DNA from 3 places in the Photobacterium panuliri genome. Region 3 is predicted to be linked to each of the others. Evidence: predicted binding sites of a transcription regulator. Region 3 holds the regulator's gene; each other region holds the start of a gene.
The links. The regulator MetJ, encoded in region 3, represses methionine synthesis genes. The targets are predictions, from matches to a motif close to TTAGACNTNTANANGTCTAA.
Positions count from the first base shown of each region.

Region 1: a site for MetJ is predicted at 5,106-5,125, ahead of metE (5-methyltetrahydropteroyltriglutamate--homocysteine S-methyltransferase). Genes of this name have one in related genera too.
Region 2: a site for MetJ is predicted at 4,643-4,662, ahead of metN (methionine ABC transporter ATP-binding protein MetN). Genes of this name have one in related genera too.

Region 1 is NZ_CP197192.1:2,528,637-2,534,955, forward strand. It holds gene ACSF8X_RS11600 (mechanosensitive ion channel family protein) at 222-1,913, shown strand; gene ACSF8X_RS11605 (META domain-containing protein) at 2,175-2,618, shown strand; gene metE (5-methyltetrahydropteroyltriglutamate--homocysteine S-methyltransferase) at 2,692-4,983, opposite strand; gene metR (HTH-type transcriptional regulator MetR) at 5,197-6,108, shown strand; gene ACSF8X_RS11620 (DUF4250 domain-containing protein) at 6,157-6,319, opposite strand, start outside.
Region 2 is NZ_CP197192.1:3,219,297-3,225,615, reverse strand. It holds gene ACSF8X_RS14770 (proline--tRNA ligase) at 1-442, opposite strand, end outside; gene tsaA (tRNA (N6-threonylcarbamoyladenosine(37)-N6)-methyltransferase TrmO) at 583-1,272, opposite strand; gene ACSF8X_RS14760 (type B 50S ribosomal protein L31) at 1,403-1,660, shown strand; gene ykgO (type B 50S ribosomal protein L36) at 1,672-1,815, shown strand; gene ACSF8X_RS14750 (MetQ/NlpA family lipoprotein) at 1,881-2,696, opposite strand; gene ACSF8X_RS14745 (methionine ABC transporter permease) at 2,757-3,443, opposite strand; gene metN (methionine ABC transporter ATP-binding protein MetN) at 3,433-4,467, opposite strand; gene gmhB (D-glycero-beta-D-manno-heptose 1,7-bisphosphate 7-phosphatase) at 4,795-5,349, shown strand; gene ACSF8X_RS14730 (tetratricopeptide repeat protein) at 5,634-6,319, opposite strand, start outside.
Region 3 is NZ_CP197192.1:171,582-177,900, reverse strand. It holds gene ACSF8X_RS00920 (malic enzyme-like NAD(P)-binding protein) at 1-1,023, shown strand, start outside; gene metJ (met regulon transcriptional regulator MetJ) at 1,101-1,418, opposite strand; gene ACSF8X_RS00910 (O-succinylhomoserine (thiol)-lyase) at 1,599-2,768, shown strand; gene ACSF8X_RS00905 (bifunctional aspartate kinase/homoserine dehydrogenase II) at 2,765-5,182, shown strand; gene metF (methylenetetrahydrofolate reductase) at 5,459-6,319, shown strand, end outside.

The DNA of each region.
Region 1 (6,319 bases), 1.2 Mb from region 3:
CACGACGAAGAGCATCCTCAATAACTCACTCGCCGCTTTATACGGATAATAACAGCGATGGTAAACCTTGCCCCCACGTGTTGGGGGCTTTTTTTATTACGATATTTTCATACCTCTTTTATGCGCTTTTATTTTTGGGTGTGTTATCAACAAAAAACACCAACAATTGCTCTATCATTCACTAAAATTAATGATTATTTTGCCAGTTATAGAGGTATGCAATGCGCTGGTCTTTACTCTTCCTGATCCTCTTCTCCCTCACCTGTTTCGCTGAAAACTCTCCAACAGAAACACCCAGCCCAACAGAAACCACCAGCACCGAAGCAACAAAGCCTCTCTCTGAAACAGAGCGTATCATCGGCAACATCGACCAGCTCGATGCCGACCTTGGCGAACTCCTCAGCCAATCCCGGGGCAAAACAGGCACGGAAAAAAATGTCATCGACATGCAGATGCTCAAAAAAAATGAGGAAATCAGAGCAGAACTGCAAAAACTCATTGGGTTGGAAAATGATGAAAACCGGCCTCTAATCATCGAGCTGGTCAATGAACAAGTCGGCTACCTCAATGAAGCGGCCGACTTTCTCTCAAAGCAGATCACGACCAAACAGGCACAGATCGACAGCGCAGAACCCGAACAAAGGCTGTTGATGCAAAAATCCCTGCAAGAAACCACCAACTTCTACCATCGCATGCTCAAAGAGCAATGGATCAACTTCCAGTGGCTTAACCGTCTTGACGTTCCCAAGCCCAAAGAACAAGCTCAATTGGTTGAAACCGTCCGTCAACGATTGGATTTCATGTCGGCAATGCTCAGTTTTGACAGCCAACAAGAGAGTACGCTGTCAAGCCAGCTGAAAACCGCAGCGGAAGGCGAAAAAGCCACCTTGCAGCTTCAGCAAATTCTTACCCAACGCAAAGTGACCGGGGATATAGAGTCCGTTCAATTTCTTGCTGATCTTGGCAAGGACATGGGGCTAGAGACCACCGAGTACACCAAGCAGCTATTTGAAACCACAGGTAACCTAACCAACGAACTGCTTGATGTAAAAGTGATCTTTTCAATCCTGACGGGATGGGTGGGTACAGTAAAAATCTGGCTGGCTGAAAATACGCCGCAGATGCTGTTCAAGCTGTTTATATTCCTGCTGATCGTCTTTATTTTCAAAATCCTCAAAAATATCACTCGCCGTATTGTCACTCGAGCTGTGAGCTCGCCCACCCTGCGCATGTCGCAGCTGATGAAGGACTTCTTCATCTCGATTACAGGCAATATCGTTTTGTGTGTCGGGTTGCTTTTCGCATTGGCCCAAATCGGGTTGGATTTAACCCCCATCCTTACCGGTTTTGGTGTCGCGGGTGTGATCATCGGCTTCGCCTTACAAGATACCCTGTCTAATTTTGCCTCCGGTATGATGCTGCTTATCTACCGCCCATTCGATGTGGACGACTTTGTCGAGGCAGGCGGCACATCAGGGAAAGTAAGCCATATGAGCCTGGTCAGTACCACTATCAAAACATTCGACAACCAAATCCTCATCGTGCCAAACAGCAAAATCTGGGGCGACACCATCAAGAACATTACCCATGAGCGTGTTCGCCGAGTCGATATGATCTTCGGTATTGGCTATAGCGATGATGTCGAGAAAACCGAAAAAGTACTGAACGAGATCGTCACCGAACACCCTATGGTACTGCGCTCTCCCGAGCCAATGATCAAACTGCATACCCTCAATACCTCATCGGTCGACTTTATCGTCCGCCCTTGGGTAAAAACGGAAGACTACTGGGACGTATACTGGGATGTTACCCGCGAGGTAAAAATGCGCTTCGACCGAGAAGGGATCTCTATCCCATTCCCGCAGCAAGATGTGCATCTGCATATGATTAATACCGACATAGACAAAAAATGACAACCAGCTAACAATATTTTGGTCAGTAAGGTGTAGCATACTATGCTGAATTAAAACGCTTTTCATCGCAGTGCTACCTGTCGTCTTGTGCGCAGAATATCAGCCAGAAAAAAAACTGATATCCAAGAAAGTACAAAGCTGGTATAACTAGCTGAAAGGCATTAAAAACAATGTACAATTAAAATGTGCTTTGCCCAGCTAACATTCAGCATTGCTGTGGTTTACTGGTCTACAAAGCTATTATTCGGGGAATCATACACCATGAAAAAACGTTTTCTTGCTGCCGCTCTTGCGCTTCCAGTAATGCTTGCGGCTTGTTCTACTAACAGTGAGACGACTTCTGTGACTTCAGCATCTGATCTAGCGAGCCACAACTGGGTTCTAACCAAAGTTGATAACAAAGCTCTTGACCTACCAGAGCCATTCACTGCACCAAACCTAGAGCTTTCTAACGATCTTGGTGCCAATGGCCATGCTGGCTGCAATCGCTACTTCGGTCAGGCAGAATTCAAAGACGGTCAGCTACGTATTGAAAAAATGGGTATGACGATGATGGCTTGCCCTGAGCCAGCAATGAACATGGAGCAAGTAATGAGCTCTACCCTGCAAACTTGGAGCAAAGCTAGCATCAACGGCAACGAGCTAACGCTTACCGGTGCTGACCACACGCTAACATTCAACCGTGCTCCGGCTACAGCACAATAACGATTACCCATTATCGTTACGAAATTCAAAACGCCTGCGCATGCAGGCGTTTTTGTTTTTGCTGTCAGCAAAGTTAGCTAACTTTTGCCTGCCACTGTTCACGCAGCTGTTTGGCCGCTTCCACCATATTGGCCAAAGCTGCTTCTGTTTCTTGCCAGTTCCGTGTTTTTAACCCACAGTCAGGGTTCACCCATAACCGCTCGGCAGGAACTAGATTCTTAGCTTTTTCCACCAGCTGAATAATCTGCTCCACATCCGGAATATTTGGCGAGTGGATATCGTAAACACCAGGGCCAACCTCATTCGGGTAATCAAATGCCTCGAATGCTTTAAGCAGTTCCATATCCGACCGTGACGTCTCAATGGTGATCACATCAGCATCCAAAGCGGCAACTGACTTGATAATGTCATTGAACTCGCTATAACACATATGGGTATGGATTTGCGTTTCTGGCTCGGCACTGGCCGCTGAGATCTTGAAGGCTCTCACAGCCCAATCCAGATACGACTGCCACTGGCTGGCCTTGAGCGGCAACCCTTCACGAATTGCTGGCTCATCAATCTGAATGATGTTGATTCCGTTATTTTGCAAATCCGCTACTTCGTCGCGCAATGCCAATGCTATCTGATTGGCTATCTCTTCACGGGTTAAATCCTCACGAGGGAAAGTCCAGCCCAAAATCGTCACGGGACCGGTCAGCATCCCTTTCACATGCTTGTCGGTCAGCGATTGGGCATACTTGGCCCATTCCACCGTCATCGGCGCTGAACGGTAAATATCTGACACAATCACCGCCGGCTTCACACAGCGTGACCCATAACTTTGTACCCAGCCAAAACGAGTGACGGCAAATCCTTCGAGCAATTCAGCAAAATACTCCACCATATCATTGCGCTCAGGCTCACCATGAACCAGTACATCCAGTCCGAGCTTATTTTGACGCTCAATGGCATCAGCAATATGCCCTTGCATGGCGATCACATAATCATTCTCGGCCAATCGGCCAGCTTTAAAATCACGGCGCTGGGTACGGATCTCGCCCGTCTGTGGAAACGAGCCAATCGTGGTCGTCGGTAATAAAGGCAGCCCCAATGCACTGCGCTGCAATCTCGCACGTTCCTGATAAGGCAGCTTACGTTCAGCCAGACTATCCGTTATCGCAGCAAGGCGCTGGCGTACCTGAGGATTATTGACCCGTTCACTGGTCGCTCGGGTTTTAATCGGCGCACTGTATTGTTCAATCTCGCTAAGCGCAGCCTCATTACCGTCGAGCGCCTTGGCAAGCAAAGTCACCTCACGGCATTTTTGCTTGGCAAACGCCAGCCATTGGCGCACTTCCGGATCAAGCTCTGTTTCCAGATCAAGATCGATAGGGCTATGCAGCAATGAACATGAGCTGGCAACCCAAAGTCTTTCTCCCAGATCAGCCTTCACCGACGAGAGACGCTCAAGCCATGCACTCAGATCCGCCCGCCAAACATTTCGACCGTTAATCACACCAGCAGAGAGTACCCAAGACGAAGGCAACGCCGCCAGCACCGGCTCCAACTGTTCAGGAGCCGCGGCCAAATCAATGTGCAGACCATCGACCTTCAATCCGGTTATCCGGTCAAGATTATGGGTAATGGTGTCAAAGTAGGTGGTCAGCAACAGCTTTGGTTTTCCATGCAAAACCTGGTAGGCAAGCTTGTACGCATCCAACCATTGTACGGGCAACTCAAGAGCAAGCGCCGGCTCGTCTATTTGCACCCACTCTACACCCAGCTTGGCCAGCTTGGTCAGTATTTGCTGATAGGCAGTAAGCAGACGAGGCAACAGAGAAAGGCGGTCAAAACCGGCTTCTTTTTCCTTGCCCAACCACAAGTAGGAAACTGGCCCTAACAATACCGGCTTCACCTCGTGACCTGCTTTTTTCGCTTCCGCTACTTCCTCGAACAATTGGGGCCAGCTGACATTAAACGCATCATCGGCACTGAACTCAGGCACGATATAATGGTAATTGGTATTGAACCATTTGGTCATATCCGATGCGGCACAGGCACAGCCTGACGGGGCTTTGCCGCGTGCAACACGAAACAAGGTATCTAGGTCAGGAAAACCGCTGCGATGACGTGCAGGTAGGTGCCCAAGTAACATGCTTGTTCCCAATACATGATCGTACCAGGCGAAATCACCGACAGATACGCAATCCAATCCCGCACCGACCTGATCCCCCCAATGACGATGGCGCAACAGACGACCAACTTGCTTCAACTCTTCCTGCGACGACTCACCTCGCCAATATTTTTCCTGCGCAAATTTCAGTTCGCGCTGGCTGCCGACCCGCGGATAACCCAAAATGTGCGTTTGTGTTTTATTCGTCATTGTTCTTCCATCCATGCCTATTCAAGATGTTTTTACAATGAAGTAAGGCACCGAAATGAACAATTTCTAATGTTTAATGTTTAACTTGAGCAAATCTCATGTTAAATCACTTGATTTTTTACATAGACGTCTAGATGTTTACACTTCTGCGAAATATACGTAAAGTGTGTGAACCTCCAACTTGGTACAGACATCAGCATAAGGATTAATGCTTTGATTGAAATTAAACATCTGCGCACCCTAACCGTCCTGCGTGATACCGGTTCGTTGACTGCAACGGCCAACACCCTCTGTTTAACTCAATCAGCACTATCGCACCAATTAAAAGATCTCGAGCTACGGCTTGGCAACCAACTGTTTCTCCGTAAAACCCGTCCGGTAAAATTCACTGCTGAAGGGGAAGTACTGCTCAAGCTGGCCGATGATGTGATTCCGCGTATTGCCCGTGCCGAGCATGAGCTGGCAAGCCTCAAAGAAGATACCAACGGCCGCCTGCATATGGCTATCGAATGCCATTCCTGCTTCCAGTGGCTGATGCCTGCCCTCAAGGAATACCAAGTACACTGGCCAAATGTCACCCTCGATTTCTCTTCCGGATTCGGATTCGAGCCACTGCCCGCTCTCGGGGCCGGCGAGCTTGACTTGGTGATTACATCCGATATTCAACCCCGCAACGAAATCCACTTCGAGCCATTGTTTGATTTTGAAATGCGTCTTATTGTTTCGCCACAATCACCATTGGCGCAGAAAGAAACCATCGAACCTGAAGACTTGGCACAACAAACATTGATGAGCTACCCGGTCCAAAAAAACCGACTTGATGTTATCAAGCATTTCTTACAGCCAGCGGGCATCGAACCGGCAAATTGGAAACAAGCCGACAATACCCTAATGCTCATTCAGATGGTCTCGGCGGGACTAGGCGTATCGGCACTACCTAACTGGGCGATTTATGATTTTGCGCGGCAAGGCTTAGTGGTCAGCAAGCCGCTCGGAAAAGGATTATGGCGAAGATTGTTTGCTGCTATTCGAGCACAAGAGAAAGATCGCCACTACCTGTCGGCTTTTTTTGCTACTGCCAAGCAGCAATGCCAGACCCATTTGGAAGGGATAAGAGCCACCTGATACCTAATACCCCGTACTTAATATCAGATGGCCTAAAATACAACGGGGTTACTTGAACTGGTTGTTGATCGGATCGTAGTGGTAACCCAGTGATTCCATTTTTGCATTTAATTCATCGAAATCTAACTCATAGCGGCTTACCAGCTCTTCGACTGTTGAGCACTCCAAGCGCAGTCGCTCATTGACGATACCCAGCACGATATTGCCGTCC
Region 2 (6,319 bases), 470 kb from region 3:
CGAAACGTGGGCGGCGCTCATCACGGAATTTAGTCTGGATCTGGTACAGGTTGATAGGTAGCTGCTTGTACGAGCTTACTTCGTTGCGCACCAATGCAGTGATAACTTCTTCTGCTGTTGGGCTAAGTACAAACGGACGAACATGGCGGTCAGTAAAGCGAAGCAGTTCCGGGCCCATCTTTTCAGAGCGACCAGTCTCTTCCCATAGTTCAAACGGCTGTACAACGGGCATCAGAGTTTCGATTGCGCCTGCATTGTCGATCTCTTGACGAACGATGTTTTCGACTTTACGCAATACACGTAGACCAGTAGGCAGCCAGGTGTAAAGACCTGAAGCCAGCTTACGGATCATACCTGCACGTAGCATGAGCTGGTGGCTCACTACTTCTGCGTCGTTTGGAGTCTCCTTCAGAGTAGAAAGAAGATAATTACTGGTACGCATTGATGGTATCCGTTGGTTGATAGAGAAATAAGGGAAATGGGATTAACCCGCCGCCACCTAGGCAGTAACTGCGTAGTTTACCAGTCAAATCCCCTTTCTCCAAAGGGAACAAGCTGGAGGTGGCAGATATTTTGTGCGACTTAGTGCAGGGCAAGGACGGTGATCCCGTCATCATCGACCCTGAAGCGAACATTATAGTCGAACAGGTGGACGGCATATTCCTTGGTGTCGACCTTGCCTTTTTTATAGGCCGGACGGGGATCTTGGGCCAGCACTTCTTCGATGACAGCCCGCTGGCGAGCAAGCTCCTTGCCGTTGAGCTGTTTTTCGGCCAGTTCGCTGAAATGCACTGCCAGCGTGGCTGGCTGCTCGCTGGCGAAACCGCCCACGGCCTGTGGCAGGCTGTCGGAATAAGGGATATAGGGCTTGATATCGATGATTGGTGTCCCGTCAACCAGATCCACCCCACCTAGCTCGATGATGACATCACTGCCTTGCTGGCGGACGCCGATCAATTCTACCGCTGACATCCCGATGCCGTTGGGGCGGAACGTCGCCCTGCTGGCAAAGACACCGATACGCTCGTTGCCGCCCAGCCGTGGTGGCCGCACGGTTGGGCGCCATCCTGCCTCGAGGTTCTGGTCAAAAAGAAATAACAGCCAAAGGTGACTGAATTGCTCAATGCCCCTGACGGCCTCTAGGGCATTGGCCTCTCCCTGCAGGATGATTTCCGAGCGTGCGCTCGGCACGAGCCCCGGCTGGCGAGGAACGGCAAATTTTTCTTTGTAGGGGGAGCGTATCACCCCGATTGGCTCAATCTGGTATTGCATTGCATCAGGCCCAAAACAGTGTTGCGCAGACCATACCATAAAAATAGTACTTGATCTTTGTTGAGAATAACTACCAAATAATATGTTATAACATAACAATTTGTGAGTTAATCGCCAGAAGGAGAGTAGTATGAAACCCGGTATTCACCCGCCATATCGCAAGGTGGTGTTTCATGATACCAGTGCCGACCAATACTTCGTGGTGGGGTCGACCTTGTCTACCGATCGGACCATTGTCTGGGAGGACGGCAAGGAATACCCCTATTTCACCTTGGATGTCTCGTCGGCCTCCCATCCGTTTTATACCGGTAAGCAGAGGATAGTCAGAAGCGAAGGCCGGATGGCTAATTTCACCCGTCGTTTCGGCCAGTTCGGCCAATCAAAATAAGGAAGGAAAAGATGCAGGTATTGAGTTCATTGAAAAGTGCAAAAATGAGGCACCGCGACTGCCAGATTGTCAAACGCCGTGGTCGCCTATACGTCATTTGCAAATCGAATCCGCGCTTCAAGGCCGTACAGGGCGGAACGAAAAAGAAAAAATAGCACCTAGTAATGAAAACGCCCCTCTGCAAGGGAGGGGCGCGATAGGTCAAATGGAATGGCTGGATTTACCAGCCTTTGACGACACCACCTTGGAAGATATCCTGCGCGGCGTTGTAAACCTCGTCGGATTGGTAGGCCTTGATGAAGGTCTGAACATTCTCGTTGTTGACGTTGTCTTCGCGGGCAACGATCAGGTTGACGTATGGGGACTCCTTGTCTTCGACGAAGACGCCGTCGCGCTCAGGGGTCAGGTTGATACTGCTGGCATAGGTATTGTTGATGATTGCCAGATCAACATCATCCAGCGAGCGTGGCAGCTGGGCTGCTTCAAGCTCTTTGATCTTGAGGTTTTTCGGGTTGTCGACAATATCAAGTACGGTCGCGGTCAAGCCTGCCCCGTCCTTGAGGGTTAGTAGCCCTTGTTGCTGGAGCAGCAGCAGCGAACGGCCAAGGTTGGTTGGATCGTTTGGCAGAGCGATCAGAGCACCGTCCTTGAGCTCATCGAGTGATTTGATCTTGCTGGAATAGGCGGCAATCGGGTAGACAAAGGTGTTGCCGGCAACGGCAAACTTGTAGCCGCGATCTTTGACTTGCTGCTCAAGGTACGGCTTGTGCTGGAACGCATTGATATCAATAGAACCTTCCTCGAGCGCCGCATTCGGCGAGATATAATCGGTAAACGTAATTAGCTCGACATCCAGTCCGTATTTGTCCTTGGCCTGCTTGGCCGCCACCTCGGCCACTTGCTCTTCGGCACCGGCCATGACCCCAACTTTGATTTTGCTGTTGTCGACAGCCGCTTCTTTCTCACCGCAGCCGGTCAGGACAAGGGCCGATGCCAGGCCGGCAACGGCAAACAGGTTCTTTAGGTTAAACGCCATGATACTTCTCCTTGAATTGGGGTTTCCGTAATACTAGTTGGATTTTTGTTGTGTTAGTGCTTAGCGATGGTCGCAACGCTTGACCAGATGATCGCCAATGGATTGGATCAGCTGAACCAATATCACCAGCATCATCACCGTAATCATCATGACCGTGCCGTCGAAGCGTTGGTAGCCATAGCGGATACCGACGTCACCGAGACCGCCACCCCCGACGGTACCCGCCATTGCCGAATAGCTCACCAGTGTAACCAGCGTGATGGTGATGGCATTGATAATCCCCGGCAGGGCCTCAGGCAGCAGTACCTTGGTAATGATTTGGCGCGGGGTTGCCCCCATTGCCTGGGCTGCCTCGACCAGCCCGCTGGGTATTTCGAGCAGTGCCCCTTCGACGAGGCGGGCAATGAAAGGGATCGCGCCGACAGTCAGCGGGACGATGGCTGCCGCCGTGCCGATTGAGCTGCCGACCACGAACCGTGTAAACGGGATAATGGCAACCAGCAGGATAATGAACGGGATCGACCGGCCGATATTGACCACGGCCCCGAGCACCTTGTTCACGGCCGGATTGGCAAGCAGGCCGTTGGCCTTGGTCAGGTGCAACGCAACCCCGACCGGGATACCGATGGCAAAGCCGATCAGGCCAGAGGCAAATACCATGATCAGGGTCTGGCCTAGGGCATCAATGAGCAATTCGACCAGCCGCTGGTTGTCGGCCCACCATAGGGTTAGGGAATCAAGCCACATAGCCAAGTACCTCCACGTTAACGTTATGATCGCGCATGAAGGCGATAGCCTGCTCTGCGGCTTGTTCGGTGCCGAAGAACTCGGCCAGCATCAGGCCGAACTTGACGCCGCCGGCGTAGTCCATGTCGGCGCTTAGAATGTTGACATCAATATTGAACTCGCGGGCAACCTGAGAGATCAACGGGGCATCCACGGAGGTACCGGTGAATTCCAGCCTGACGAGCGGGTAGCTGTTGTCTGTCCGCTGGGCCATCATCCGGGCGCGGTAGTCTTCGGGAATAGACAAATCCAATGTCGAGCGGATGAAGTTGCGCGCCAGCTCCGTTTTAGGGTGGGCGAAGATATCGCCGACCGGCCCTTTTTCGACCAGTTCGCCATCACCGATAATCGCGACTTCCGAGCAGATCCCTTTGACGACATCCATTTCATGGGTGATCAGCAAAATAGTTAGGCCAAGCTGACGGTTGATTGTTTTGAGCAGCTCGAGGATTGACTGGGTGGTGGCTGGATCAAGGGCACTGGTCGCCTCGTCGCACAGCAGTACTTTGGGATCCGACGCCAAGGCCCGGGCGATCGCAACGCGCTGTTTCTGGCCTCCGCTGAGGTTGGACGGGTAGCTGTCATGCTTGTCGCCAAGGCCAACAAGATCCAATAACTCGTGAACCTTGCTTTGGATAGCGGGCTTGGGTAAAGAGGCCAGCTCGAGCGGCAGGGCAACATTGTCAAACACCGTCCGGGATGACAGCAGGTTGAAATGCTGGAAGATCATCCCGATTTTGCGACGCGCTTGAGTCAGCTCGTTGCCGGGAAGTTGGGTTAGATCAATGCCATCGACGATCACCTGTCCGCTGGTGGGCCGCTCAAGTAGATTGACGCAGCGGATCAGGGTGCTCTTGCCGGCACCCGAAGAACCGATGACACCGAAGATGGTGCCTTGCTCTATGGTCAGGTTGATATCACGCAGCGCGTGGATCTCCTTTTCCCCTTGATAGAACACCTTGTTAACTCTGCTTATTTCTATCATCGTTCGTCCTGAATCCTATATCGAGTCATTTGTGTATGGTCAATCCTGACTACTGCCGATATATTGTGGTGCTGTAGCGTGTGTTTGCATAATTATTGCAATGTAAACAGTTTGTTTGTCAATCGCATTATTTGTTTCGATGCTATTGGTTAAGATAAAGCAAGTCAATAGATATTTTTACGTCTGGACGTCTAAATGTCTTTATTGCTATTTGTCGGGCGGGAGGGGCTTGATGGTACGTAAGCCATCAAAGCAGGTGAATCCCAAGGGCAGCCATGCCATAATTTGAGCCATCATTGAAATTTCCATAAAACAGAGGGCTTTCGCTTGGCCAAACCAGCAGTATTTATCGATCGTGATGGCGTTATTAATATCGACCATGGCTATGTCCACACCGTCGATGATTTTGAATATGTAGAAGGTGTGTTCGAAGCGTGCAAGAAGCTCAAAGATATGGGCTACCTGCTAGTGCTGGTCACTAACCAGGCCGGTATTGCCCGCGGGATGTACAGCGAAGATGAGTTCCTGACCCTGACTGAGTGGATGGACTGGAATTTCGCAGACAATGGCGTTGAGTTCGACGGCATTTATTACTGCCCGCATCATGCCACAGAAGGCAAGGGTGAATACCTGCAAGATTGCAGCTGTCGTAAGCCTAAACCGGGTATGTTTATCTCGGCTCGTGACTTCTTGAAAATCGATATGTCCCAGTCGGTGATGATCGGCGACAAGACCGATGACATGAAAGCGGCTGCCGCGGCGGAGGTTGCGACCAAAATTCTTGTGCGCACCGGCAAACCGGTAACGGAAGAAGGCGAGACGTTGGCAGACGTTGTTCTAGATAGCGTTGCTGATGTACCAGCATGGCTTGCTGCACGTTGATATTGCGCTCAGCCAAAGTGTGAATATGAAAAGCCGCCGATGCGGCTTTTTTTGTATGTGAAAGATTGAACATAAATGTGGTGAGTTTGACTAATTTGAGAATAATTCTGCCACGGCAAACCATGGTTTATAGGTGATGCTCGGTTTTTCTCGTCCTCGGCCTGACGAGGGGGATAAGACGAAAAAAAGGGAAGCAAGTGCTTCCCAAAGTGTGTGACTGACTCACACATGAATTAATGGGGGGACTGCTAGCCGTCATTCGTCACGGCCAGCAGGGTCGGGGATCAGCCTTGCTCTTTGAGAAAGGCGATCCAAGGGGTGGCAACCGCCTTCATGTCATTGGATTTCGCCGCCAATTGCATGGCCTGCAGGGCACTGCTTGGCTGGTTGAGTTCGAAAAATGCCATTCCGCGAAGGTAAGCCAATTCGGCACGGTCATCGGCAGATGCCCCCGGTGCTGCCTTGGCCGCAAACTGCGTGGCCGATTTGAATTGCTTGGCTTGAATCATCAGTCGGGCGATCATGATTTGGTTCTTGAAGCTAGGTGACAAATCGTATGCCTTGCGATAGGCGACTATCGCATCGTCGAGCTCTTTGGCTTGCTGCCAAAAGCTGCCCAGTCGTTCATAGTTTTTCTTGTCAGCGGTAATATTGCCGTTGCTCATCTCCTTTTTCAGAGTAGTAGCTGCCCGGAACGGAACGCCTCGGTAGGCTTGGAAATTGACCAGGCGCAGGAACTCCTTCTCGTCATCAAGTAACCCCATCTTGTAGGCCGCTTCCAGCGTTGCCAGCGCGTTTCGCTCCTGATTCAGCTCCATATAGACGCCAGATAGTTGCATCCAGTAACGTTTTTTCTGCGGGTACAAGGTTGTTAGGGTTTTAAGCACCCCGGCGACACTCTTGTACTGCTTCAATTCGTAATGGGAGGCAACCAGCAACAAGTACCAAGACTCACTGGGCTTTTTGGTCA
Region 3 (6,319 bases):
ATCCTCGGCCTAGGCAACCTCGGCCCGCTGGCGTCCAAGCCAGTAATGGAAGGTAAGGCCTTGCTGTTCAAGCGTTTTGCCGGACTCGACTCGATTGATATCGAGGTTAAGCACCGCACTATCGATGAATTCGTCGATACGGTGGCCAATATTGCTGATACCTTTGGTGGTATCAATCTCGAGGATATCAAGGCACCTGACTGCTTCGAAATCGAAAAGCGCCTGATTGAGCGCTGCAATGTGCCGGTGTTCCATGATGACCAGCACGGTACGGCGATTGTCACTGCGGCCGGTATGCTCAATGCTCTCGAGCTGCAAGGCAAGCAGATTGAGGAGTCGGTGATTGTCTGCCTCGGGGCTGGGGCGGCTGCCGTTGCCTGCATGGAGCTGCTAATTAAATGCGGAGCCCAGCGCGAGAAGATCTATATGCTCGACCGCAAGGGGGTGATCCATACCCGCCGTGACGATATCAACGAGTACAAGCAGCTGTTTGCCAACAATACCGATAAGCGCACCTTGGAAGATGTCATTGAGGGTGCGGATATTTTCGTCGGTGTCTCTGGGCCTGATTTGCTGCCAGCCGATGCCCTCAAGCTGATGGCCGACAAACCTGTTGTGTTCGCCTGTTCAAACCCGGATCCGGAAATCAAGCCAGCACTAGCCCATGCGGTGCGCGATGATCTGATTATGGGTACGGGTCGCTCCGACTACCCGAACCAGGTCAACAATGTTATCTGTTTCCCGTTTATCTTCCGTGGGGCGCTGGACGTCAGGGCGAGCGAAATCAATGACGAGATGAAGTTGGCTGCGGTCGAGGCGATCCGCCAGTTGGCGAAGGAGCCGGTACCGGCCGAGGTCGTGGCAGCCGCCGGTGCAACGTTTTTGGCATTCGGTCCGGAATATATTTTGCCAAAACCGATGGATCCTCGTTTGCTACCTCGTGTGGCACGTGCTGTTGCCGAGGCCGCGGTTGCCTCCGGTGTGGCGCAAATCGAGTTGCCTGTGGGTTATATGCAGGGCTAATCCGGTTTCGGTTGCCGTTCTAAAACAAAAAAACCAGCCATGCGGCTGGTTTTTTTACAGGTGATAGGATCAGCGAGTTATTCGTTGATGTCCTCGATTTTTATTCCCATCTCTTCCATGATGCTCTTTGCCTCGGCCGGCAGATCGTCAGGACGGTCCTTGCGGATATCGTCATCGGTCGGTAGCGGCTGGCCGGTATAGGCGTGCAGAAATGCTTCGCACAGCAACTCGCTGTTGGTGGCATGGCGCAGGTTATTGACTTGGCGGCGAGTACGCTCGTCTGTCAGGATTTTCAGGACCTTCAATGGAATCGAAACAGTAATTTTCTTTACCTGTTCGTTTTTCTTACCGTGTTCCGCATATGGACTGATGTATTCGCCATTCCACTCTGCCATTGTTAACCTTCTCAGCGATGTAAATTGATAGATAGTTAGGATGCCTGAATTTTAGCGGGATTTACTGCCATAAGCAAAGACATGTAGACGTCTAGAGGTATTGACGGCTCATCTTGTTATCGTTATGTTGGTGGTTAAACGTTGTTCAGCTGCAGGCATCACCTTACAAGGATAGTAATTATGAGTGACAAGCAACTTGCCACCGTCGCGGTTCGTAAAGGCATCGAGTCCGACTCTCAGTTCAACGCTGTTGTCCCGCCGCTCTATTTGACCACGACTTACGGTTTTTCCCAACTCGGAGACGTTCCCACCTTCGATTATTCGCGTTCGGGCAATCCGACCCGCAATATGCTTGGCGAGGCATTGGCCGAGATGGAGGGCGGCGCTGCGGGGGTGGTAACGAATTGCGGCACGTCGGCAATCAACCTGTTAGCAACGGCACTGCTGGGGCCCGATGATCTGCTCATTGCCCCGCATGATTGCTATGGGGGCACGTACCGTTTGTTCAACTCGCGAGCCGAGAAAGGGGATTTCAAGGTGTGTTTTGTTGATCAGACTGATCCGCAGGCTCTGGCTGAGGCGCTGGCGTTGCGGCCTAAGCTGGTGTGGGTCGAAACGCCTTCCAATCCGTTGCTGCGAATCATCGATATTGCTGCGCTGTGCCGGCAGTCTGCTGAGGCCGGAGCCCTCGTCGCGGTCGATAATACCTTCCTCTCGCCAATTCTGCAGCAGCCCTTGGCATTGGGGGCGGATTTTGTTGTCCACTCTACCACCAAGTATATCAACGGCCATTCCGATGTCCTTGGCGGGGTGTTGGTGAGTAAGGATCCCGAGCAGGGTGAGCAGATAGCCTGGTGGGCGAACTGCATCGGGGCCACGGGCGCGCCGTTTGATGCCTATCTCACCCTGAGAGGCCTGCGCACGCTGGCACACCGGATGCGGGGGCATGAAGAGAACAGCCTGGCTATTCTTGCCTTCCTTCAGCAGCAGCCGCTGGTGGGGCATATCTATCACCCGAGCCAGCCGTCCCACTCCGGTCATGACATTGCCTTGCGCCAGCAGAAAGGGTTCGGGGCGATGCTGAGCTTCGAGCTGGCAGGAAGCATGGAGCAGCTTGAAACGTTCGTCCGCGAGCTGAGGTGTTTTTCATTAGCCGAATCCCTCGGGGGCACCGAAAGCCTTATCTGCCATCCGGCCAGTATGACCCATCGGGCGATGTCCGATGAGGCACAGCAAGAGGCGGGGCTAAAACCGACGTTGCTGCGCCTGTCGGTCGGGCTGGAAGACCCGCAGGATCTGATTGCGGATCTGGCACAGGCCTTCGCCAAGGCGGCGGAGGTGGCGGTATGAGTGGACGAGTAGAGCGCCAGTTACACAAATTTGGCGGTAGCAGCCTAGCTGATGCCGAGTGTTATCGCCGGGTTGTCGCCATCGTCGGCGAGTATGCCGGAGAGCAGGATCTGGTGGTGGTGTCAGCGGCGGGAAAGACCACCAATAACCTGATCGAGTGGATGGCCCAGCTTGAGCAGGACGGTCGCCGGGCCCACGAAACCTTTCAGGAGCTGCGGGCTTTTCAGCAGCAGCTAATCGAAGAATTGCTCAGTGGCGAACCGGCAGATGCATTGCTGACCCAGCTCCACCTCGAGCTCTCTGAGCTGGTGCAGCTCGGCGACAGGCCGTTGAGCACCGCTGAGCGGGCATGGGTGCTTGGGCATGGCGAGCAGTGGTCGGCACGCTTGCTGGCGGCCTTGCTGAGTCAAAGCGGGCTGGTGGCATCCTGTCTGGATTCGCGGACTTTCCTGAGGGCGGAGCGGGCGGCACAGCCCGAGGTCGACAGGGCCTTGTCATGGCCGCTGCTGCAGACCCAGCTGGCCCAGCAGCAACATCGGGTGGTGATCACCGGTTTTGTGGCGGGTAACCAAGCGGGGGAAACGGTGTTGCTCGGACGCAACGGCTCGGATTATTCCGCAACAGTGATCGGGGCGCTTGCTGGCGTTGGCCGGGTGACGATCTGGAGCGATGTGGCCGGCGTTTATAGTGCTGACCCGCACAAAGTCGGCGATGCCTGCCTATTGCCGCTGTTGCGACTTGATGAGGCCGATGAGCTGGCCCGACTGGCCGCTCCGGTGCTTCATAGCCGTACCTTGCAGCCGGTGGCGAACAGTGCCATTGATTTGACCTTGCGTTGCAGTCACCAGCCGGAGTCAGGCTCAACTCGGATTGAGCGGGTATTGGCGTCTGGCCGGGGCGCAAAAATCGTGACGTCGTTGGAAGAGGTATGCCTGTTGGAGGTTCTGTGCCCCCGAGCCCATTTGCTGGAACCGATGGTGGCCGAGTTGGAGCGACTATTATTGCGTGCCCAGTTGGCGCCGCTGGCGAGGGATATTCAGACTGACAAGGGCCTGATCAGGCTGGCGTATACCTCGGAGATAGCGGGCGGGGTGCTGGCACTGTTGCAAGATAGCGGGATCGGGGTTGATCTTAAACTGCGCGAAGGCTTCTCGCTGGTTGCCGCCGTGGGGGCCGGGGTGGTGGCCAATGCGGTACACTGCCACGGTTTTTACCAGCAGCTCAAGCGCGAGCCGGTTGAGTTCATGACCGAGTCCGAATCGGGGCTCAGTTTGGTTGCTGTGTTGCGCCAGACCCGGCTTGATGATCTGATTGGGCGTCTTCACCAGCAACTGTTCCAGGCCCAGAAGCGGCTCGGTTTGGTCTTATGCGGGAAAGGCAATATCGGCAGCCGTTGGCTGGCACTGTTTGAGCGCGAGAAAGCCAGCATTGAAAAGCGCCACGGCATGAGCTTTACCCTGATTGGCGTTGTCGACAGCCGCCAGTACTGGATTGATACAGAGGGTATTGAGCCGCAACGGGTTCTGGATGCGTTTGGTGATGAATCGGTCGAGTATCCCCCCGGTGATTGGCTGACTGAGTTATCCGGGCATGGCTATGACGATGTCATCGTGCTCGATGTGACGGCGAGCGAGGAACTGGCTGGGCGCTATCCGGCGATTGCCGAAGCGGGGCTCCACCTGATCTCGGCCAACAAGGTGGCGGGATCTGCCGCAGGGGATGATTACCATGCGGTGATTGATGCCTTTGCCAAGAGCAGCCGTTACTGGTTGTACAATGCCACGGTCGGGGCCGGGCTGCCGATCAACCATACCGTTCGTGATCTCAGCGAAAGCGGCGATACCATTATTGCCCTGTCGGGAATATTTTCGGGCACCCTGTCATGGCTGTTTCAGCAGTATGACGGCAGTATTCCGTTCTCGGTGCTGGTAGAGCAGGCGTGGCAGCAGGGCCTTACCGAGCCCGACCCGCGCCATGACTTGGATGGTAGTGACGTGATGCGCAAGCTGGTAATACTTGCCCGGGAGTCTGGGCTTGAGCTTGAGCCCGAGCAGGTCAAGGTCGAGGATTTGGTGCCGGAGGCAATGCGGAACCTGACCTTGGATGGATTCTTCGAGCAGGCCGAATTGTTGGACGCCGCACTTTCTGAGCGGCTGCGCAAGGCGCAGAGAGAGGACAAGGTACTGCGCTATGTTGCCCGCCTAGACCGTCACGGCAAGGCTGTGGTTGGGGTTGAGGCGCTTTCGGCAGAGCATGCGTTGGCCAACTTGCTGCCGTGCGATAATATTTTTGCTATCGAGAGCCATTGGTATCGCGACAATCCGTTGGTGATCCGCGGTCCGGGGGCGGGACGAGATGTCACGGCCGGCGCATTGCTCTCGGATATCAACCGAATGGCGACCATGTTGAAATAGTGGTCGTTGCCGGGCAAGGGCAGAGCATGATCCTGCGGTTCGGACATCACTGAGGATGCTACAGCCGTGGATAGCAAAAACGACAGGACAACCCGCTGCAAGGCGGGTTTTCTGTATGCGGGCAGTTGAAAAAAACACAACATCAACATGAATAATCTTCAAGTTCGCTGTGTTGACTTTGAATGGGTTACCACGCATGATTTGGACATATAGACGTCTAAACGTTCAAATTGAATACGATTGGCAGCGGAGTCTGCCGCAGGATAGGAAGGGACTATGGGTTATTCACACGCGAGCCATCTCGATTTACTGAACCAGACCATTGCCGACTTGGATGGCAAGATCAATGTGTCATTTGAGTTTTTCCCCCCGAGTTCGGCGCAGATGGAACAGACGCTGTGGCAGTCAATCCATCGGCTCAAGGCGCTCAAGCCGAAGTTCGTCTCGGTGACCTATGGCGCCAATTCTGGCGAGCGTGATCGAACCCATTCGATTATCAAAGACATCAAGGATCAGACCGGGTTGGTTGCGGCACCGCATTTGACCTGTATCGATGCCAGCCGTGATGAGTTGCGTGCTATCGCCCGAGATTACTGGCAGAACGGGATCCGCCAGATTGTCGCCCTGCGCGGTGACTTGCCTCCCGGAGGCGGCAAGCCGGATATGTATGCCTCTGATCTGGTTGAGCTATTGCGTAGCGAGGCGGATTTTGATATTTCGGTGGCGGCCTATCCTGAAGTCCATCCAGAGGCGAGAAGCGCCCAGGCTGATTTGATTAATCTAAAGCGAAAGGTCGATGCCGGGGCGAACCGCGCAATTACTCAGTTCTTCTTCGATGTCGAGAGTTACCTGCGTTTTCGCGACCGTTGCGTGGCCGCGGGGATAGAGGTTGAGATTGTGCCGGGGATCCTGCCGGTCTCGAACATGACGCTGGCCAAGCGCTTTGCCCTGACGAATAACGTCAAGATCCCGGGGTGGCTGGAAAAGCAGTACGAGGGGCTTGAGGATGATTTGCTCAGCCGGCAGATGGTAGGGGCGAGCAATGCCATTGACATGGTTCGGGTATTAAGCCGCGAAGGGGTGAAAGACTTCCATTTTTATACCCTCAATCGCGCCGAGCTGACGTATGCGATCTGC